DNA from 3 places in the Rossellomorea sp. NPDC077527 genome. Region 3 is predicted to be linked to each of the others. Evidence: riboswitches for the same ligand, from Rfam matches in the RefSeq annotation. Region 3 holds a riboswitch; each other region holds the start of a gene.
What was found. A riboswitch is a leader RNA that binds a small molecule or an ion and turns the genes downstream of it on or off. The one in region 3 is predicted to bind thiamine pyrophosphate.
Positions count from the first base shown of each region.

Region 1: linked by a shared signal. The riboswitch ahead of thiT (energy-coupled thiamine transporter ThiT) and the one ahead of tenA (thiaminase II) in region 3 are both predicted to bind thiamine pyrophosphate.
Region 2: linked by a shared signal. The riboswitch ahead of ACIGG7_RS13865 (ABC transporter substrate-binding protein) and the one ahead of tenA (thiaminase II) in region 3 are both predicted to bind thiamine pyrophosphate.

Region 1 is NZ_JBITVL010000001.1:75,362-82,995, reverse strand. Features, by position in the region: gene ACIGG7_RS00400 (threonine/serine exporter family protein) at 1-182, opposite strand, end outside; gene ACIGG7_RS00395 (DedA family protein) at 410-1,009, opposite strand; gene thiT (energy-coupled thiamine transporter ThiT) at 1,156-1,752, opposite strand; TPP riboswitch at 1,823-1,921, opposite strand; gene ACIGG7_RS00385 (hypothetical protein) at 1,990-2,289, opposite strand; gene ACIGG7_RS00380 (DL-endopeptidase inhibitor IseA family protein) at 2,584-3,600, opposite strand; gene ACIGG7_RS00375 (RNA polymerase sigma factor) at 3,719-4,261, opposite strand; gene ACIGG7_RS00370 (thioredoxin family protein) at 4,461-4,787, opposite strand; gene ACIGG7_RS00365 (histidine phosphatase family protein) at 4,828-5,370, opposite strand; gene ACIGG7_RS00360 (ZIP family metal transporter) at 5,844-6,659, opposite strand; gene ACIGG7_RS00355 (hypothetical protein) at 6,875-7,634, opposite strand, start outside.
Region 2 is NZ_JBITVL010000003.1:778,468-786,101, forward strand. Features, by position in the region: gene ACIGG7_RS13840 (transcriptional regulator SplA domain-containing protein) at 1-148, opposite strand, end outside; gene ACIGG7_RS13845 (TatD family hydrolase) at 286-1,065, opposite strand; gene ACIGG7_RS13850 (ABC transporter ATP-binding protein) at 1,058-1,795, opposite strand; gene ACIGG7_RS13855 (ABC transporter permease) at 1,797-2,558, opposite strand; gene ACIGG7_RS13860 (thiamine-binding protein) at 2,555-2,848, opposite strand; gene ACIGG7_RS13865 (ABC transporter substrate-binding protein) at 2,861-3,847, opposite strand; TPP riboswitch at 3,981-4,090, opposite strand; gene ACIGG7_RS13870 (phosphotransferase) at 4,394-5,293, opposite strand; gene ACIGG7_RS13875 (aldo/keto reductase) at 5,379-6,281, shown strand; gene ACIGG7_RS13880 (Fur-regulated basic protein FbpA) at 6,334-6,582, opposite strand; gene ACIGG7_RS13885 (cation diffusion facilitator family transporter) at 6,626-7,519, opposite strand; gene ACIGG7_RS13890 (heavy metal translocating P-type ATPase) at 7,530-7,634, opposite strand, start outside.
Region 3 is NZ_JBITVL010000004.1:261,319-268,952, forward strand. Features, by position in the region: gene ACIGG7_RS15715 (thiamine phosphate synthase) at 1-179, opposite strand, end outside; gene ACIGG7_RS15720 (energy-coupling factor transporter transmembrane component T family protein) at 169-972, opposite strand; gene ACIGG7_RS15725 (ABC transporter ATP-binding protein) at 969-2,396, opposite strand; gene ACIGG7_RS15730 (ECF transporter S component) at 2,409-2,987, opposite strand; gene tenA (thiaminase II) at 2,980-3,681, opposite strand; TPP riboswitch at 3,800-3,907, opposite strand; gene ACIGG7_RS15740 (response regulator transcription factor) at 4,175-4,774, opposite strand; gene ACIGG7_RS15745 (sensor histidine kinase) at 4,771-5,907, opposite strand; gene ACIGG7_RS15750 (hypothetical protein) at 6,046-6,243, opposite strand; gene ACIGG7_RS15755 (DUF6509 family protein) at 6,535-6,816, opposite strand; gene ACIGG7_RS15760 (hypothetical protein) at 6,990-7,295, shown strand.

The DNA.
Region 1 (7,634 bases), on a different contig from region 3:
ATCGAGAAGATGATTCCAGTAGGCGTCACATAGCTGTGGGATTCTGTTATCCCATAAGAAGCAGCAATCCGCATCATCGTATCCTCGACGCGATAGGTCTCTGCACCGCTTTGCAGCATAATTTTACCTGCCAGCAGGCTGACCTCCATAATGTCATATCTTCTTATCATTTTTGCTTCCATACGATTTCACCACACGCGCTTTTTTGAATAGGTCTAGTTTATAGGAAAGACGTGGTGTAAGCAATGAGGAACGGCAGGATTTTACGTAGATTTAATCTAGGGAGAGGGAACGGGGGTGATTTGGGGTATAAACAGTCCAATATTCAGGACCTTGTCCCCCCTTATGTAAGGCTTATGAATTGTTTCTCAGTATTTGTGGTCCTCTTGACGACACATCTCCAATCCCATTAGTGATTTTTCGTGTACACCCTTCTCTTCTTCTTCCTTTTTAAAACGACGTACAAACCCGTTATGATGACAAAAACGATAAAGGCCCCCACTTGATAGTCCTCCATCATTTTAAGAATCACTTCTTTCTCTCCCTCATATAACTGTCCAATACTCAAAAACAGAAAAGTGGATGGAGCAATACCGAGCATCGTGAGGAGGGAATAGGCCTTCACATCCATTTTCGCCATGCCCGCAAGGAATGGGATGACATTCCCTATATGAAGTGGACTCGCAATCGCTACGCTCCATATTCCATAACGATTGAATTTTTGACCGGCTGCCCTAAGCTTTTCCAGCTTCTTGGGATGTAGCTTCTCCTCCAATTTATCCCCCAGTTTCAAACTGATGTAAAATGGAATATAACTTCCCACTGTGTATAGAAGGCTTCCCGCAACCGAAATAATCCCGATTTCCACCCACGTTAAGTCCAGGATGAATCCCATCGTCACGATAAAAAATGTGCCCACAAAAGGAAAAGCACTTCCTTCAATAAATAGAGAAAACAATACACCCCAAATCCCCCACTCTTCCGCTATATTCAAGATCCAATCTGACATTCGACTCACTCCTGACAATCATCGTATCTTCAGTATAGAAAAAGGCCCGTTTATTCAACAGAAGCCGTAGAAGTAAATTACTCTAAGACTTGGGGTGTATTGACAAAAAAAGACCGGCCTTTTGGAATGGACCAGTCTTGTTGTTTCTATGAAGCCTTTCGGCTGATATCATGTTGATGTGTCCGTACTTTAATCAGTCTTGGTGCTATATTGGTGATGATCGCCAACACAATGGAGCACAACAGAGCCGACCCAAGCATTGTGATACCATTCGCAATGAAAGAGAAGAGCAATGGAGACATATCATCCGGTGCATATTCGGCAAAGAACACGAAACCTGCGATGAAATGCCAGAAATAGCGGGCGAGACTTCCTACAAATGTAGCGATCACAACCCATAGAATCGCTTTGGATCGACGACTGTCTCCTAATGAACCCTGTATCTTCCCGGCAAACATCCCCGCGAAACCGATAAAAGCAAAGGCAATGAAGTATTCAATCACCATTTGAACCGGCGTTGCTATCCAGGCATCCCCTAGGGCGATCTGCAGGATTCCCCATAAGAAGCCCCCTGTCAGTCCCGCTTTCCAGCCCCTTCGATAGGACAATAGAAAAATTGGAACCATGGCAATGGAAATGGAGATACTTGGTGATAGCTTAATAGAGGGCAGCATATCAAGGATGACGGCGAAGGCTGCCATCAATGACGCTTCAAGCAATACAATAAGTCGAGTGTGTTTCATAAAAAATCCTCCTCATGTAATAAAACGAAACCATAAGGAGGATGAATGCATGAATTAAAACACGCACAAAGAGGCGTATCTTCCACATCCCTACGCTAGTCCTAACTAACAGGTTCAGAGGGTCAGAACACATTGTTCAATCTCAGCTTTCGCTCCCCTTGTGGTAACGTTTATGAAGTTATTATGCTTTATTATACATCAAAAATGATAGATTAAAAGGTCGAAAGGCTCTTTTCCTTAAGGTGTCTCACTGAGAGGATCGTGAAGAATGATGACGGGCATTGACTTAGGGGTGACCATGAATCCATATACTTTTCCATCCTTGTCCTTATATGCGACAGAGTAATCTCCAAACTGGGGTGAAAATTCGACGTTTTGGTATTCCAGATCCAGATCCTTGTATTTAAGGCTCACATAGAGGTTGGTGGCGATTCTTGCCGTCAGGTGCTGTACAGTGGAAATCCGGTTGGCTACTATTATGAGGATGATTGCGAAACCGAGTAACATGACTCTCTTTGTCCTGGACAATCTGATCATTCATCTAGCCCCCTTTTTATTTCTTCTTGACTACTATACTCGTATACTCTCTATTATATACCTATTCAATAAGCCATGACAAAAGAGCTACTCTAATGGAATGTGACAAAATACCCATTTTAAGCAGCTCTATTTTAATTGCCTTTATTTTGCTCCCTTTCCAATCACTCAAGGTACCACTTTTCGCTATATGTGAGTTGAGCACCTTCTGTCCCAATCAACATACTACATTTACTGTTCGTGTTTTAGAATATATTGACTTACTTACTCTATTTAATCCCAGATTCATGCACTCTATTGAGTCGGCATGAATCCTACGCTCCAATAGCCATCTTCATCCTTGACCATTTGAAAGCCCATACCCCCTTCGCTACCATTGTCATACTTAATATATCCATCCGTATCGCCTGTTTGAATAAATTTACCGTTTTCTATACCTTTGTATACACGTAGAATATTTTCCTTTGTCCCCCTGTCCGCTTTGGGAAACTTCTCGTCTTCTTCCTTGGTCCACTGTACATACCCTGCCCTGTCTGTGTACATTTCATAAACCAGGTCGTCTCTTTCATCCAACGTTGCCTGGACATAAATTTTTGCAATGCTGATGGGTGATAACCCGTGTAAATGTTCTTCTCTTGGATCCCGGGAAAATTCCTGGTAGACCGCCTCTTCTTCTAGTGTCAACGTGAGGTTCCACTCTTTGGTCTCTTTCTCTACTTCTCTAAATGAAAATGGCAACTTCACACTGAACTTCCATCCTCCATCAAAAACCAGTCTGAAGCTTTGAACATTGACTCTCCCAAGCCCCTCCGAAACCGGTATTTCGTATGTCACATCACTCATGGCTTCTGTCGTCCTCACTTTGACTGCCGTGGTGTCGGTCCATACATTGCCAGGTTCAAAAGTTACATCAGGCTGGGCCAATTTCCCTTTATACACAATGAAGGGATGGTTCCCGAGGAGCTTCTCGGCAGCATCCGGGGTAAAGCTTTTTGATAGATAGTGAATCACTTTTTCTTCTGAATCAAATCCTTCACTCATATACCGATAGGACTCACCTTCATAGATAAAGGTCTCACCCATCCCTTCATCATTAAGGACGGTATCATATCGATTGAACGCTTCTACAATCAATTTATCTGCCGTAGGCTCATCCAGCTCGGTAGGCTCTTCTGGGGTAGGAGCTACGATGACGTCCTGCTCCTTTGAAGCATTTTGACCGTCCCTTTCGACATCGATCAGTTCGAAAGTCAAGAATATCCCCGCCAATATAAAGGCTGCAGCCAATACATTCGGGACCAATCTTCCCATTTTCCTCCCACTCTTTTTTTGCCCATCTATCTCCTCAAATAGTTTAGTTTTCAACTCGCTCTTAAATTCTTTGCGCGGAGCAAGGTCTGGTCGGTTTTTCAAAGATTGTAATATGTCATCATTGAATTTTTCTTTCATCTACCAGCACCGCCTCTTCATTGGAATGTCCTAATTCTTTTTTTAACTGCTTCATTGCCCTGTGATAATCCACTTTCACTTTAGAAGGCTTGCAATCTAGGATTTCCGCCGTTTCTTTGACGGAGTATTCTCTCAATCCCCTAAGGATGACGACATTCCGATAGTCCGGTTTCAACTTGGAAAGTGCCGCCTGAACCTTCTGCCACTCTTCGCTTTTCTCCACCTCTTCTTCCGGTATGCCTTCCTCACTTTTTCGTAAATTCAAAAGGACATCCGGGAGAAGGGAGATGAGCTTTCTCTTTCGGTAATGATCAATCGCCGTCCGTTTAGCAATGGAAATGATCCATGTTTTCAGTGAGGATTGATTACGGAAGCTGTGATAACTTTTAAACACTCTCATAAAGGTATCTTGGGTTAAATCCTCTGCTTCGGATGAATTGTTAGTGAAATAGAATAAGTACTGATAAACATCATGGAAATACGTTTCATAGAGCCCTTCCAATCGGTCGTGATCCTCTCTCAAAGCCTTCCCCCCTTTACTGTATTTATTAGTCGTTGCTGACATGGATATGGTTTCAATTCATTTAAATAAATTTCCATACAATAGAAAAAGAGCCATTATTATAACAGCTCTTTCATCAGATGTTTTGTCGTCTTAAACAACTGTTCAGCTCGTTCAGCCTCATTAAATCAATCATATTTACAGTTGATCAAACGTTTGTTTAGTTGTCTAACATCTCTATGAGACGGGATATTTGGCTCTGAAGTTCATCTATTGGCACGAAGCGTGCTTTTCTGAACATTTCTTTCCCCTCCACAAACATGATCAGGACAGGAACGGTAAAGATGGAGAATTCTCCTGCTACTTCAGGTATTTCTTCTGCATCGGCATGGATGGGGAACACAGATTGGAATTCCTCCAACACCTTTTCCACCTGTGGCAGGAGTGCATGACAAACAGAGCAATTGGGTCTTGATATGTATAGCAATACAAGCTTTTCAGCTTCGAGCTTTGACTTGATGGCTTCCAGAGAATGGACTTCTTCCATTTTGCGTTCCCCCTTCTTTATTCACACCTACCGTTTAAATTCATCCAGTCCGGTCCTGATATACATACAACTTACCGTTAGACGGTCTCCTAAAGGATGGTCCGGTAAATCCACGCTTTCGCAATTCTTTCCTCATAAACATCATAATTCCCCCATGACCGACAATCAGCACATCTTCCCCTTCGTGAATAATTCTATCGACCACACTTCTGATTCGCTCCTCGATTTCCCGTCTGCTTTCCGGCTGAGAGCGATGATTAAACCACCAGGCAAGCCTGATGAATGTTATATGTAGAAAAAAGGGAAGTTTCCTGTTAGATCGGAATAGAGGAGATAACCTGATTTCCCTCAGTTCCTCTAAAAATATGATTTCTCCTTCGTAAACGGTTTCAGCTGTTGTCTGCGCCCGAGCTAAATCACTGGAATAGCACCCCTTCCAGTCGATTCCTTTAAGATCCACCAGATTTTCTTCTACTTCTGACGCATCATATTCTTCCACCCACTTCATCAGCTCATCACTTGTTACTGATGACGATGGGTATCCCCTCGTCACCTTAAAATGCCTTACAAGTCCAATCTTCATACTGTTCCCCTCCCCTTTCATTATACTATTTTCGGGAATTGCTGCTTTCGTTAACATTGTTGCTTTTGGATATAGCGAGTAGTAGTTGATTTCCGCTCCAATCAACTGTCCAAGCATAACTTACAACCAAATCATTTTCTTAGCTGCAATGATCAATTGTATCTAATTTAGTAATGCTCATTTTTTTATGAACCATTTAGCTCTGTCAATAATTGCTTCTGTAGAGGGTGAAGGGAACTGCGCAGACTCCTACGGAAAACGGGCGTGCCGAGACCCCGGAAGCGTCCTTTGCTGAGGAGGCTCGGCCGAACGTCCGTGGAAAGCGGAGCAGTTCCTTTCACCCTTCAGCACAGACTCAGGTGACAGAGCATTTGTAGGATCATAGACTGTGTAAGAATAGCTACAATCTTTGAGAAAAGAGCTAATGAAAAATAAAAAAGCATGCTACTTCATCGCATGCTTTCAGTCATCCATTATCCCAGGGATACGTCCAGGATCATCATCACGACGAAGCCGAGCATTAATCCTAGTGTAGCCAGGTCTGTACTTCCTGAGGATTGTGATTCAGGTATCAACTCTTCCACTACTACGTATATCATCGCCCCAGCTGCGAAAGCCAGTGCATAAGGTAAGATGGGCTGCACCAACAGGACAGCAGCCGCTCCGATAACAGCAGCAATCGGTTCAACGATGGCTGATAGCTGACCATAATGAAAGGACCTTAAACGTGACATCCCATCACCCCTGAGTGGAATGGAGAGGGCTGCCCCTTCAGGCATATTTTGAATCCCGATCCCGATTGTAAGGCCGATCGCCCCAACCAGGGTGGCATCTCCCAGTCCCAGTGATGCTGCTCCAAAGGCGACACCGATTGCCAGACCCTCCGGGATATTATGGAGAGTAATAGCCAGAAAGAGTAAGGTTGATTTCTTGAATTTCGTCGGTGGGCCTTCCGCTTTATCCGAAGCACTGCCTAAATGCAGATGCGGTACAACGAAATCTAATAGTCTGATAAAAAGTCCACCCAACAAAAATCCAATGGCAGGGGCCAGCCATGGAATCTGACCATTTTGCTCACTGAACTCTATTGATGGGGCCAATAAGGACCAGAACGATGCAGCGATCATGACACCTGCTGCAAACCCGAGCATCATGTTCAATGTATGTTTTTCTATCTTCACAAAGAAAAAAACAGCTGCTGCTCCAAGTGCCGTCAGCCCCCACGTTACGAGGCCTCCAAACAGTGCCTGCATCGTAGGATTAAATCCGCTTAACCAATCTATGAACATAGAATTCACTCTCCTTCAGTCAAACATGTTGAATACTATCATCTTGCATCAAAGAAACTTTCAATGTCAAAATAAATGCAATACTTCTTTTTTACTAAAGACCACCGTTTTTCTATGTATAAATGATTACAGTCATATCTATCGTTTATACTTCCATATTTTCATACAGTGTATACCCAAAAACGCCCCTGCCTAAAAAGACAGGGACGCCTCTATTATTCATCCTTAATAGCTGTTTTCCATAAGATGAGGTTAACGACAAATAATATGGCCAGATAGCCGGGAATCCCTAATGGAATCTTCAGGGCCAGATAATGGAGACCAAAAAACACACCTACTACCAGGTAAAACGGCAGCACCTTCCAGCTATCGCTTTGTTGGATACCTTCAAAGCTTTCGGAAAATGGCAGGGTACCCCTCATTAAACCTAGACAAATCACAGTAAAGATACAGGCGCTAATGAAGACAACGATGATCTCAGGGATGATCCGGATACCGAATAGATAAATAAACACCATGCTCAATAAAGCGTACAAAGGCAGAAACAATTTAACAAGAAACGCCTTCAATGTCCCCTTGTAGATGGAAGCCCTGCTTTTGACAGGCGCGACTTTGTACACCCAGGACCCCTTGTATTTCCCTGAATAGCTGAGCATCATCACGACAGTAGGTATGACGATGAAGCTAGAATAAATGGAAAGATACATACTTGAAGTCAGTAAGTCTTCCCTCGACCCATCCATCAATCCATTGAAAATGAAGATAAATGGCATGATGATGGCAAACCCAAGGGCAGGGTACACCTTCAACTTGAATTCCCGTTCGTTTTTCATCATATACTGGGCGAATCGGTAAAATGCCCTTTCTTCGTTCGACTTGGATAAAACTTTCATGAATCCATCCCCGAAGCGGAATGCTTTCTTCTTTTTCCCGTCATGTGAAGATAATTTCTGAAGGTTCTTCTCAAACGTCGGC
Region 2 (7,634 bases), on a different contig from region 3:
GAAATAATGCTAACTCACCCGGATTTTCCGGATCGTGAACAACCGCTGCTTCCTGAACATTGGCCACACTTTGAGTATGCGGGTTTCTGTAAATCACATATACAACATCACCTGCTTGATAAGGGGGATATTGATTATTTAATTCCATTTTTCTCACCTTTTTCTACAAGTCATTAGTATCATTTTCTGTTAAGAAGGGTGGAAATATAATGGTAAAAGATGTTTATAGGTATACGGGTTTAGAGAAAAAGAAGCTGCTTCTGCAATGCAGGAGCAGCCTCTTTTCTAAATCCCGTAAAATTCCTTTGTATTCCTGAATAGTTGCTTGTATACAGCTGATTCTCTCAAACCTTTTAATTCGGCAATCATTTCTACGGAACGGTGCATCAAACCGGGATGGGTCATTCTATTCTGGAAGACACCCTCAAATCTCCAGGGGCCGTCTGTTTCCACCATCAAGCCCTCGATTGGATATGTCTTTACAAGTTCTTGAATTTCTTCTTCATACAGAACATCAGGTGTGATGGATACGCTATACCCTTTTTCAATCATGCGTTCGATCGTTTTCTTATCTCCTTTAAACCAGTGAAAGTGCGCTTTATTCACTGAATGCTTCTCCAATAGATCACAGATGATCGGAGCATGTTCATATATCCCATGAAGGACGATGGGTTTATCCAGTTGCTTTGACTGAATGATAAAGCGTTCAAGCATTTCAATATAAGGCGTGAGGGACAAAGAGGGATCTTCTTTCATTTTATAATAAGGAAGCCCCACTTCCCCGATTGCGACAAGTTCTTGATGATGTCTCTGAATGAATACCAGGAGTTCATTTAATTCCGTTTCAGAAGGAAGTTCTTGCTCGGGATGATGACCCGCTGCCGTCTTTACCCGCGCATCCCTCCTCGCAATATCTAAATTCTGCTTGGAAGATGCTAGATGAAATGACACAGATATGAGGGATTCTACTGAATACAACCCTAGTTCCTGGAGTATTTTGTCACGTTCGAATGGCTCATAAAGGTCAAGGTGAACATGGGCATCTATGAGAGAAGATCTAGACATATTGAGATAACTCCTCAAAGATATTCGTTTTCCATTTAAGGAACTCCTCCGTTAATAGGATCCCTTTATCACGCGGGCGGGAAAAAGGAACTTTGAATTCCTTTTGCACCCGTGCAGGCCTGGTAGATAACACAATGATACGGTCAGACAAGAAAAGTGCCTCATCAATATTATGAGTAACAAACAGAACCGAACTCATATCCTCTTCCCATATCGAAAGGAGCCACTTCTGCATGTCCAACCGGGTAAATTCGTCCAAGGCAGAGAAAGGCTCATCCAGACATAAAAAGGATTGTGGACTTACAAGTGCACGAATAAAGGCGACGCGCTGCTTCATCCCACCAGAAAGATCTGCTGGGTATGCTTCCTCATATCCCTTTAAACCGGCACGTTCAATCATATTCATCGCTATTTGCCTATCCTTTTTTCCATGTAACTCCTGACCAAGCATCACATTCTCAATCACCGTACGCCACGGCAGAAGGGACGGACTTTGAGGCATATAGCTGATGGAGCCCCTCTGACCACTTATCGACTGACCATCGAGACGGATATCTCCTGAGTCCGGAGTGAATAACCCACCAATGACATGAAACAGTGTGCTTTTCCCGCTTCCAGATGGTCCAAGTATCGAAACAAATTCACCCTCTCCGACCGTAATGGAGAGATCATCAAGGACAAGTTCACCATCGAATGACTTGGACATGTTTTCAATAGATAAGGTCGTCATATTACTTGTCCTCCTTTCGATTCCACTTCACCATGATATTTTCTAACAAAAGGATGATACCGAAAAATACCAGGCTTAGGAGCATGATCATGAAAATCGCAACAAAGACCCTATCGGTCCGGAATGAAGACGATGCGAGTGTCATGTAAACACCTATTCCTTTCTGGGCACCTAACCATTCAGATATCACCGCTCCCATTACACTATAGGTAGCTGAAATTTTCAATCCGGAGAAAATGGAAGGCAGGGCATGTGGCCACTCCACTTTCCTGAATATCTGCCCTTTTGATGCTCCCGACATCTTCATATATAGGATGTACTCTGCATTCGTCTGTCTGAATCCATCCATTGCTGAAACCGCCACCGGAAAGAAGCAGATCAACGTAATGACGATGATCTTTGGTAACAATCCAAATCCAAACCAAATGACAAGTAAAGGCGCCAAGACGATAATAGGTATATTCTGCGACAGAATCATCAGAGGATAGAAGGCTTCCCTTACCTTTGGCAGGAGATGGAGCCCAACCGCTGCCCCGATTCCGATCGAACAGCCAATCACAAACCCTACAATTGTAAGAAGCGTCGTTGAAGCAAGATGTCCCTTGAATGCAGACCACGAGGCAACACCTTCTGACCAAATGTCTGAAGGGGAAGGCATCAGCCAAGCTGGCACATCAAATACTCTTATGCTGACTTCCCAAATGATGAATAAAAGGATGAGGACCAAGAAGGGTCTCCATCCTTTCGATAGCCATGTTCTCATCCTTTATACTTCTCCGTTAATTGGTTCATTTCAATACCATCGGGCTGATATAATACTTTGATTTGTGAGATGACGTTCTTGCTTCCTATTTCAATCATCCGTTCATTCATTTGTTCAATCACCTTAAATAAATCTGATAGATTTCCTTCCATCGTCGTTTCTAAGGGATGGACTTCATATCGGACACCTGATTGTTCTATGATGGCAATCGCCTCATCAACATATGGAATGACATCTTCGCCGTTCTTTGTCTTCGGAATGATTTGTATACTTACGAGTGCGTTCCCCATTTTATTCACCTCTTATTTCGGTAAGAATTCGTTCGTGAATGCTTTCTTGCTTTCAAGTTTCTTATCTAATAAATCATTATCATACATCCAAGATGCATAGTTCTCCCACACTTCAAGCTTTTGCTCTCCCCATCTTTCAGCGTCATCCTGATACTTAGGGGCTAACCATTCCTGGCTCTTAATGACTAATTCTTTATCAAGATCAGGAGCTGCTCCCAGAAGGATTTCACCTGCTTCTTTCGGGTTGTCGATGGCATACTCGTACCCTTTGGAAGTTGCGGCAAGGAATGCTTTAACCGTTTCTGGATCTGATTCGATCATTTTTTCATTTGTTGTCAGCACCGGAGTATAATAATCCAATTTCTCAGAATAATCCTTTACATACATCATGTTCAGCTCTTCACCGCGAAGCTCAGCCTCTATACCAGTCCAACCATAGTAAATCCAGGCAAAATCAACATCTCTCTTGACGGCAGTAAAGAAATCAGTGTCTCCCATATTAATGAAATTCACTTTTTCTACATCGGCATTTTTTTGTTTCATGATGGAATCCATCACGGCTTTCTCAACAGGGGACCCCCAGCCGCCATAGCTTTTCCCTTCAAAATCCTTTGGCTTTGTAATACCCTTACTCTTGGGGGATGCAAACCCCGAAGTATTATGCTGAATAACAGCAGCAATGGATACGAGAGGAACATCCTGGACTCTCGCCTGTGTGACACTTTCCTGGTAGCCTACACCGAATTCTGCTTTCCCTGAAGCAACAAGTTGATCGGCTCCGGATTCTCCAGGTAGGATGATATCGACATCAAGTCCCTGGTCCTTAAAGTAACCTTTTTCTTTCGCTACATATAATCCTGTGTGATTGGTATTTGGTGTCCAGTCGAGTACAACCGATACCTTTTTAAGACCTTCTTTCTTCTCATTGGCTGTATCTTTCCCGGCACTACAGGCCGTTAGTAAAAATACTGAACAGATGATGAACATCCATTTTTTCATCTTGTTTCCTCCTTAAATCTTTTGCAGTTTCAACGTTTATTCCATTATTCTTCGCTTATGAAGGTAAATGAATGTAAAACAAAAAAGCGTCCCGGGCTGAAAGCCTTGGACGCATCATTAAACTTGGTTATGTATCGTTTAAGAGAATGTTTCCTACGCTGGTATCAGCCAGTTCAGGTTCAAAGGGTCAGCATCTAAAGGATACAATCTCAACCGGCCATTCCGGTCCCCCTACACATAGAATATGAAATTAACGTTATCTTCTTTCCTACTGTGCCATAGAACGGTTTGTTATTCAAGTATTTCCTTTTAAATTTAGGATCTCTTTTCGCAAAGAGTGTATTGTTATTCTCGCACAGACTATGATTTGCAGATGCTCTGTCACCTGAGTCTGTGGAAGAGGGTGAAGGGAACTAGTGTTGACAGAGCAAAATGGTTCATAAATAGTCAAGAATGTGCATTAGTACTATCTTGGACAGTTTATTGGAGTGGGAATCAATAACAAGCCCATATATCCAAAAGCAACAATCGTTTACGAAAACAGCCTTATTTTAATCCCTGAAAATAATCAGAATTGATCAGTTCCTCAATAAAAAGCATGCAGGATGAGCCCGCTTCTGAATACCCTTGGTGTGAATACAAAAATGCATATTGCAGAAGGAAAAGGATGATGATAGACGGCAATAGTCGATTCTCTGTGGTGGTCAATGAGGTATTGCTTTCATATCCGTCTAGAAACACTTGTATACATCTGATTGAATCGTATCTCTTCTTGTTCGCGCTATTCTTGAGAAGACCTGCGAGGAAGTAAGCGATGTCTGTAATACGGGGGGCAGTCCGAATCCGCGCGAAGTCAATAACACCGATGATTTCTTCCCCCTTCATCAAGATGTTTCCCGAGTGGAAGTCACTATGAACAATTTGGTGTGGCAACTGAGTGTAGTATGACTTCCACCCCTCTATTCTTGATAGTAATCCTGCACCACGTTTTCCGATCGATGTGTTTCCAAGTACGGACATCCACTCTTTTACATGACGTTCAATATCCCAATCCACCACTTCCTGTTGACTGCGATACCCTTCAAAAAGGAGATGAATGTCTGAAAGGTATGCCCCGGCATTTGCTAGTGCTGTCATAGAATATATCTTTAAAGACCTTCCTTCCAGGGCTTTATAAAGTGAATATATTTGTTCTCCTTCTTTCACAAATGGGTACCCTGAAGAAGTTAATAATGGTGATTCAACACAATGGCGGTTTTCCAATAGATAGGAGGTTAAATAGAACTCCTCCCACCTTTTCTCAATGGATAAATCCTCTCTCTTCTTTAAATAATATACTTTCATTCCTTCCTTCACTCTTGCAACATTCGGATGAGGGCCCAGTGGCTCTATGAAAGTGGGATCCACGTCCCAATGTCGTAATATACCCCGCAGAGGTTCAATCATTTCTATTTCCTTTCAAACCGTAGTATTATACTGATAGTATGACTTTGAAGTATTATCTACATACAAAGGAAGAGAGGTTACATCCATGCAAAGAATACAAATGACAGAAGACTTATCTTTCTCCAGGATCATTCATGGTTTATGGAGACTTGCGGATTGGAATCAATCGAAGGAAGAGACATTATCACTCATTCAACATAATATTGAAAACGGAATCACAACCTTTGACCACGCTGACATTTATGGATCATATACGTGTGAAGCTTTATTCGGAGAGGCACTTGCCCTTGACCCCACATTACGGGCGAAGATGGAAATCGTGACGAAATGTGGAATCGTCCTGCCTTCGGATAATCGACCAGATCATCTAACACACCATTACAACACGAGTAAGAAACACATTCTCTCTTCAGTGGAGAACTCTCTCCAGAGCTTAAAAACGGACTACATCGACTTGTTATTGATACACCGACCAGATCCATTCATGAATGGTGAAGAAGTGGCCGAAGCCTTCACTCAATTAAAAGAAGAAGGAAAAGTACGACATTTTGGTGTTTCCAACTTTAAAGATCATCAGTGGAATATGCTTCAATCCTATTTGCCTTTTCCATTAATCACAAACCAAATTGAACTATCTGCTTACCACCTGGAGAACTTCGAAGACGGGACATTAAATCTGTGTCAAGATAAACGTGTTGCACCAATGGCATGGTCACCACTTGCCGGAGGGGCAGTCTTTAAGGGCGAAGATGATAAAGCAATCAGGCTTCAACATACATTAAAGAAAGTCCAGGAAGAAACAGGGGCAAAAGGAATCGACGAGATTCTGTATGCATGGCTTCTTAATCATCCGGCGAACATTATGCCTATCGTCGGGTCAGGTAAGAAAGAGCGGATTCAAAACGCGATTGATTCCCTCTCCATCACATTGAATCATGATCAATGGTTCGAGATCCTCCAAACATCCATGGGTCATGACGTACCATAATATGGTCCCGTATCAAATATAAAAAGACGATCCTTTTCCAAGGTCGTCTTTTTTAGCGAGCAATATCTCCACCAACATAATATTCAAGGTAGACATCCTGTAATTCATTCATCGACAGTTCGTAAAGCTGCTTTCCGAAAGATTTATAAACGCCAATCCTTAATAATTGCTGTATATAAAAATCCTTTTTAAATTCGGGTGTTTTTTTCTGGTGTGTTTTCGTTTCTTGATGTAGCATGTTCATCCCTCCAATTGAGGATATACCCCAATGAAGGAAGGGAATAAACATTCTTTCAACCATTCGAGAAAATCTCCTGAAAGTCTGCCCTGTTCGTTCCGATTGTTCAAGTACAGCAGTGGTGATGACCGCCCAACGCTTTTTCCCCTTCGATTTGAATGGTTGCGTGGTGAATGTCAAACTCCCTTTCCAGAAATTCCGAAAGCTGAGATAATATCACATCCCGATCCACTTCATCTTCTACCACCACATGACAACTCATAGCCGTGTATTCAGAAGTGATACTCCACACATGAAGATCATGAACTTCAATAACTCCTTTCAGGGCGGACATGCTTCTTTTCACTTGGTCCATATCCACATTTGCAGGAGATCCCTCCATTAAGATATGAATCGAATCCTTCGTTACTCTCCATCCGGAAATGATGATGAGGATCGCCACGATGACAGAAGCGATCGGGTCTGCCAGATTCCAATTAAAGAAGTAAATCAGGATACCCGCAATGATGGCCCCGACCGATCCGAGCATATCTCCCAGAACATGAAGAAATGCACTGCGGACATTCAAGTTATGCTCTGTATCCCCTCTCATTAGAATCCATGCGACAATGATATTAACCACTAAACCGATGACGGCGATGATCATCATACTTGGTGATACATCGGGTGTAACGATAAAGCGACGGTATGCTTCCCAGAAGATATAGAGGGAAACAAGTAACAGGGTGATTCCGTTCAGAAATGCTGCTACGATTTCAAATCGTTTGTAACCGTAGGTCTTCCCATTATTGGAGGCCTTTTCCCCTATATAAAACGCGGCGAGACTAAGCCCCAATGCCGCTGCATCACTGAGCATATGCCCTGCATCCGAAAGGAGGGCGAGACTATTAGTCATTACGCCCCCGATCACCTCGACAATCATAAAGGTAAAAATGAAAAGAAAACTGATCAATAATGCTTTTTTATTTTGAGTGTGGCCATGACTGTGATCGTGACCCATATGAAATCCCTCACTTTCGATCTTTTATCCTGAGTAACCGAAGGCCATTCAACGTGACAAGTAATGTCGCACCCATATCGGCAAATATAGCAATCCATAATGTAAGCATTCCTGG
Region 3 (7,634 bases):
ACTCCCACAGCCGTTAATTCTACAACGGCTTCAATCAACTCAGCTCCTGTCCAGCTTCTTTCACGAATATGAAGCATATCAATATAGGGGTGAATGGTTCTCGAGATTTTCACCAATTCTTCCCTTGATTGCTGACCAGTGGAAATGACATGTAATCGTCTTCTTTTTTCAATTTCCATAGCGAACATCTCCCGTCGGAAAAATTGGTAGACTAATAGAAAGGAAGTAACTTACTAAAATCATGAGAATGATGCTCCCGATAAAATACGCATCAAATTTCGAAAAGCCGACTTTGTAGAAATAGGTCCTCTCCCCATCGCCAACGAATCCTTTCGTTTCCATTGCAACCGCTATTCTGTGTGCCCTTCGGATACTTTGCGCCAATAAGGGAATGGAGTAAGCTTGTATTTTATGAATTTGATGCTTCATTCCTTTTTGTTCTCGAATCCCCCTGACTTTCAAGGCATTTCCAATCGTATTGAATTCTTCCAACATGATGGGAATCAGCCTTAGTCCGGCCATAAAACTATAAGCATACTTCGGCTTTAGGCGTAATTGTTGCATGAGTGAATAAAACAGCAGGACAGGTCTCGTTGTAAGAGCAAATAAGAGGCCTAAAACAGCAAATACAAATGCTCTCAATCCTATATGAACCCCCCTGTAAAAACTTTCCTCCGTCACTTCGATCAACCCCCACGTAAGCCACGTTGTCTCTCCTTTCCCAAACATAATCATTGAGGATGCAGTAGACAGAAAGACAAGGAAAAATGGCAAGACCAGTAGCAGCACTAATTTCCTTGAGTATCCTGAGAACGACCACAATAAGAGGAAAGCGAACAATGTCAAATACATAAGACAATTAAGGTAATGAACAAATAGTAAAAATACAAAAAGTCCGATCATCACGATCAATTTCAAGCTCGGGTTTATGTCATGGAGCCAGGTATGTTTATAAACAAATTCCATATTCACAGCGCTTTTCTCCTTGCTACTTCTACATCCACATCTTGAAGCAATCGTCCTTTTTCAATTGTCCATACCCTGGATGCAAAGTGTTGGATGATTTTATCATCATGAGTCACCATCAAAATGGTTGCGCCTTCACGCTGTAACTCTTGGAGCATTTCAATCAGTGCGAAGGTATTTTGTGCGTCCTGCCCGAAGGTTGGTTCATCCAATAATAGAATCTCCTTATTGGGAACGATGGAAGCTGCAACACTTAATCTGCGTTTTTGCCCCATGGATAGCGTATATGGATGATGAAACTTATATGGATCAAGCATGAATCGCTGGAGTAAATTTTCCACATCTTTCTCAACACACTTTTCATCTAATTTCTTCAGCCGAAAACTGTAAGCTACTTCGTCAAAAACGGAATGTGTGACAAACTGTAATTCGGGATTTTGAAAAACAAACGCACAATCTTTGGGAACCTTTTTCCCCTTCACCTGCATTCCATTTAGTTCGTACGTCCCGCTTGTATGAATGAATTTCATTAAGCTGTGAAGTAATGTTGATTTCCCTGCACCATTCCTTCCTGTAATGGCAATCCATTCTCCTTTCCGGATCGCAGCATGCGGCAGGTGAATCTTCTCTTTTTTTTGAATATAGCCTTTAAAGTTTTCCATACTTGCAATCACTGGTCCAAACGAAGGAATCTCCCTCTGGCATCGGGATGACAGATATTCTTCCCACGCGCCCGGATACCAAACACCTAAAGACCTCAACGTTTCTTTGTAACGGCTTAGGATCCATTCTTTCGTTCCATCCGCCATAATGGTTCCATCTGCATCGAATAGAATGATCCGATCTATAATTTCCAGAACATGATCGAGTTTATGCTCTACAATCACTAGGGTTTTGTCTTTACAAATCTCTTTGATTGTTTTCCAAACAGACGCTGTGCTTTCCTCGTCCAACAGTGAGGTCGGTTCATCCAGGAATAGAGTATGGGGTTCTAGAGCAAGAACAGAGGCAATGGCCAACTTTTGCTTCATACCTCCTGATAATGTTGAGATTTTCGTATGGGGATCTTTCATCTCCAGTCCCACTTCCGATAACAGCCTGCGAATGGTCTCTTTCATCTCCTCTCTCTTGATTTGTAAATTCTCCAAGACAAAGGCCAATTCTTCATCTACAAAGGGCATACAAAATTGAGAGTCGGGATCTTGAAATACATATCCATATGAATCAGCTATCTCCATGTTGGAAGCTCTCATAGGGACATCCACAGACCGGGGGATCACCCCGGATAAAACATGAAGAAGTGTTGATTTACCACATCCTGATGGACCCAATAGCAATACTTTTTCCCCTTCATTGATTGACAGACTGACATCATTAAACATCCGTTTTTCCGATCCGGGAACTTTAAGTCGAAGGTTTTCAACATGCATAAAGTTCACCTCTTAATGATGCAATGAATCGTACTCTTCTTGATCAGCACGCCTTACAAGACTTGTGACTCCGGTTTTCTCGAGGGCCCTAACCAAATAAAAAGATCCTGCACCGGCGATGACAATCGAACCAAGTAATCTCGCAACAATGAATAAGGACAGATTCCAAAGGGCCAAATCTCCAATATATCCTTTCATGTAGTCCATAAAGATGGAACCACATGCAGAACCAACTGCCGCGAAACATATAATCGAAAGATCATAGCGTTTATATTTCGTCATAAAGAAAAACAACTCTGCCATCAACCCTTGAATGATTCCAAATAAAAGCACCTCCAGTCCCCATTCTGAACCCATGAGAAACTCCCCGGATGAAGCGGCGATTTCGGCTAAAAGGGCCACTCCCGGTTTTCGGATAATCAAGAATGCCACTGTGGCCGCCATGAACCACATTCCATAGATGAATTGATCCGCATGTAAACCGATTGGCTTCATTAAGTTGTAAAATGGTCCCCAAAGTTTATAAATAACTCCAAACATGATGGAAATGACTACTGTTACTAAAATATCCGTCAGTTTTAATTTAGACATGCTGCTCACCCCTTTTCTTTCCGGCATCCAGAGCAAACGGCCATTTTTCAAGAGTATAAGCCATTTCCCAAAACTGTAACTCATAGATGCTGCTCAAAATGAAATTTTCTTTCATTCTTTCTTTATCACATGCGCTCATTGTTTCTGCCAATTCATCAAGACGATTGATTTGTTCTTCGACTAACTCTTTGAACCATTCCCCTCCATATGCCTCAATCCATTCCTGATAAACCGGCTCTTCCGGAGTGCATGATTTCAAGCGTTCCCCTATCTCGTAATAGAGCCAGTAGCATGGGAGAATCGCCGCCAAGATATCCGCAAGACCTCCATATCTCGCAGAACGATACATATGCGACGTATAGGCATATGCTGTGGGAGCCGGTTTGAAATTCTGTATTTCCTCCTCCGTGATACCTAATCGTTTCGAGAAATTTTCATGAAGTGAAAGCTCTGCTTCATTTGTTCCTACAGCGTGCGATGCCATTCGTGATGTAGTATGTAGATCCATTGCTTTTGACGCACCGAGCGCCTGCACCTTCGAGAAATGTGAAAGATAATAGGCATCTTGCAAGAGGTAGTACTTGAACTTCTCGATGGGGAGCGTTCCATCCCCGATCCCTTTGACGAAGGGATGATGGAAGCTCGCGTCCCAAATTTCCTTGACTTCATTTCGTAACACCGTTGAAAATGACATTATTTCCTACTCCTTTTCCAGACGACCCGAAATGGGCAACAAAAAAAGCCACTTTCCATGATGCATACCGCATACAGAAAGTGGCTTGAGATCAGAATGATAGAATCGTATTCTCCGTGACCTTCAAACACCACTTCCCTCCGCTGGTCTCAACCAGATCAGGTTCAAAGGGTCTTAAAGTCACACTTTAATCTCAGCCTTTTAGAAGGCACCCCTAGTGGATCGTCTTATGAAATTTTGTTTTCGATGTTATCGTATCATGATTCATTTCGTTGTCAACACAAATAGCACAAATCATAGTTTTTTATCAGTTACAAATTGACCCTTGGATGCAATGACATCAAAAGATTTAGCAGTTTTCATTTTTGATGAAATATTTTTTTCTAAAAAAATTCGTCAGTCCCTTTATCTCTTCTTTTTAGAATAGAATAAATATTCAATATCATGCTAGACCATAAAGGGACGAACCTTGTTAAAAGGTCCGTCCCTCGAATTATTTAAACCACCCTTTTTCTTTCGATTGTGTGATGGCTTCGATTCGATTTTTCACTTCAAGCTTGTCGAGTATGGTAGAGATATAATTCCTGACAGTTCCTGTTTTAAGCTGTAGTTCATCGGCGATTTCCTTTGTGTTTTTCCCGTCGGCAACAAGCTCCAGTACTTCTTTTTCCCTGTCTGTAAGAGGGTTCTCTTCACTGTAGACATCATCCATTAGCTCAGGTGCATAAATGCGCTTGCCATCCATCACAAGTCGGATCGAGTTCGCCAGTTCTTCACTAGGACTGTCCTTCAACAAATATCCTTTCACTCCACCTTTGAGCGCACGCTGGAAATAACCTGATCTTGCAAAAGTAGTAAGGATGATCACCTTGCAATCTTCCCCCTTTAATTCCTCAGCTGCTTCAAGGCCGGTCTTCTTGGGCATTTCAATATCCATAATGCATATATCAGGTTTAAGTTCGTGGACGAGGGCAATGGCTTCTTCTCCATTGCCCGCTTTTCCTACCACTTCCATATCATCTTCCAAACTTAAAAGCGAACCCAGTGCGCCCAACAGCATCCGTTGATCTTCGGCAATCACAATTCGAATCATTCCATTCCCTCCCTATCTGTCTGCTTGATTACTTTTGGCACCCGCATAATCAAGGTGGTGCCTTCATCCGAAACAATGTCGAGACTGCCATTCACAAATTCCAACCGCTCTCTCATTCCGATCAGACCGCTTCCTCCTGACTGTGAGTAATCACTTCCGATCCCTACACCGTCATCTTTCACCAAGATGGTCATCTCTTTATCCGATTCTTCAATAAGGAGTTCACAGTAGGAAGCCTTACTATGTTTGACTACATTCGTCACTGCCTCTTTTAAGCACATGCTTAAGATGTTTTCCATAAAGAGAGATGCTTGTGGAAGGTTGCTTTCTTCACACAAGATGAATTCGATATCAGCTGCCTTTAAGAGCTGTTTGATCCTGACAATCTCATCCTTCAATCGGATTCCCCTCATCTGGGAGACCATTGTCCTGACCTCACTCAATGCGGTTCTTGCCGTTTGTTGAACATCTTGCAATTCATTTCTTGCCTGTTCTGGATCTTTATAGACCAATTTTCTCGCAAGGTCACTTTTCAAACCAATCAACGAAAGTTTTTGACCCAGCGTATCGTGGAGGTCCCTGGCAATCCTTTGACGTTCTTCCTGTTTGACAAGATCCGAAATTCGCTTATTTGCATCTTCAAGCTGATCTTCAAGCTGTACTTGTTTATTCCGGTTATAAATATTGAACGGCAGCAATATCACGCTGATCCATATGATCAGAATGAACGGAAACTGAGATAGGAACAATTCATCCTGCAACACAAAGTTATAGTTGATCGAAGCCGTTGTCAGCACAAGATGGATAATGTAAAGTGTCAAAAAAGCAACGCGATTTTTAATATTTCCGTTATAGTAGGCTATGTAAAAAGCAAAATATATAAAATTAAATTGTATGGTCATTGTAATGGAGATCGCAATGAGTATCGATGTCCATAAATAAACGGGCCAATCTTTAGAGATGAAGGCGAAACGTAATGAAATAAAAAACGCAATGGTCAAGAAAATCCCTACCGCAATTTCAATCGTAGAGGAAGATTGAAAAATAAAGTAAAAGGGCAGGATGCTGATAATGCTCCATATGTAGGGGGAGATCCCTGAACCTCTTTGAATATTGATTATTTTCTTCGGCATTTGCATGCTGGAAACCTCTTTTACTTTCAATATTTTAAATATGTCTCCTATATTATGACATAAATAATCCGGATTTTCATTTATAGCTCATGATAAACTGTTTAACTCTTGCTGCTTTGCAGCAACCAAAATATATGGCTAGTATTTCCGATTTTGAATTTTTTTTTGCTTCTCCATGACCTCATAGGATTTGTGTATGATGTCTGTTAAGACGTCACCTTTGTACACTCTGCCAATTTTCGTATTCTGCTGATAGTATTCTACAATTTCATCCAATTTCTCTGATGTTTCTTTATCAACCCTTACATTAAGTTGCATTCTTCCTTGATTTGACAAGGTTCGCACTCCTTTCTATCAATATGATATCATCTGCTAGCACATTATTATCAATAGTATATCAAATGATATCATTGAGATACACAGTACAAATGTCATATAAATTTTAAAATAGATGAATCGTTTTTTCACTTTCTCCAAATACTTTTAACACCATTCTTTCTTCGATTTACTCATTCCATTTTTTACATCCAATACCCATGCAAACATATTGATCTGAATCATTGAAACTGGTAAAAAAGCATCCTCCCTACTCATTAACCAATGGAAGGGAGGATGCTCTGCATCATTTTATTCGATATGTTCTTGGCAGTATTGCAAAATGAGGCTTTCTTCTTCTTCTTCTAATTCAAAATCCATGATGGTCTCAGTGTTTCTCTCAATGATCGTGGATTGTACGATTCTCGCTCCATTCTCATCCCGAACAAAAATGGCCTTTATGTAAATACCCTGTTCTGAATACAGGTCATCATCCTCTGGCACTTCGACATCAAGCATCACTTCATAACGGTCTCCACTTAATATACCAGTTGGATCTTTTAATTCCTCAACATGGTGGTTGGTAATATTCATCGTTCTAACTTCCTTTCAATCTGAAACATGTTTCGTTCATCTTTCTATTATACACCTTTAATCGCCCAATTTAAAAATGTATACTCTATCTCAGTGAAAAAGGATATGAATAGGCTTCCTTCTCCAACTTCGTTATAATACAGATAGTATCATTGTTTAAGGAGAGAATATTAGTGAATTCTAAAGAAATGCAAGAAAAAATCATCCAAAATTATCAGAAGGACGAGCATATGATGATCCTTGTATTTGCACAATGGTGTGTGAATCATGATCTCGATCCTACTGAGCTCTATCAAAGAGCCTATCCCCAGCAAGGAAAAAATCCTGCCCTGCAGCACGGAATCGACTTGACCGTACCTAAAGAGGAATCAGAAGATATTCCAGACAGTACATTACTTGGCGTCCTTTCCCTTTTCGGAAACGAAGACCTTGCTCATGTCGTGACAGAAGAAATCAATAAGCGCACAAAGAAAAGGTGAAGAACAAAGAGGGACGGACCTGTTGAAGGTCCGTCCCTCTTTGTCGCTCCATATAAAATCAAAGTAGTAACGAATGATGTGGACTAAGGTTGGTGATATTGGCCAAGCTGTCAACACGATTTAGGTATCTATCTTTTCTTGATCACCGATTTGAAGATCCTGTTTTAATACGAAATCGTCCAGCTGCCTATAAAACCAATGATGCTGAAGATTAGCCCTGATAGTACCCTAAATGTTCAAACCAAGTTGTGATTAAAAAGGATATGTAAAATAGGATACTTCTGTGGGATTCGTTACATGAGATCATCAAACACCCCCTCTTCCACTTGGTCTATGAAG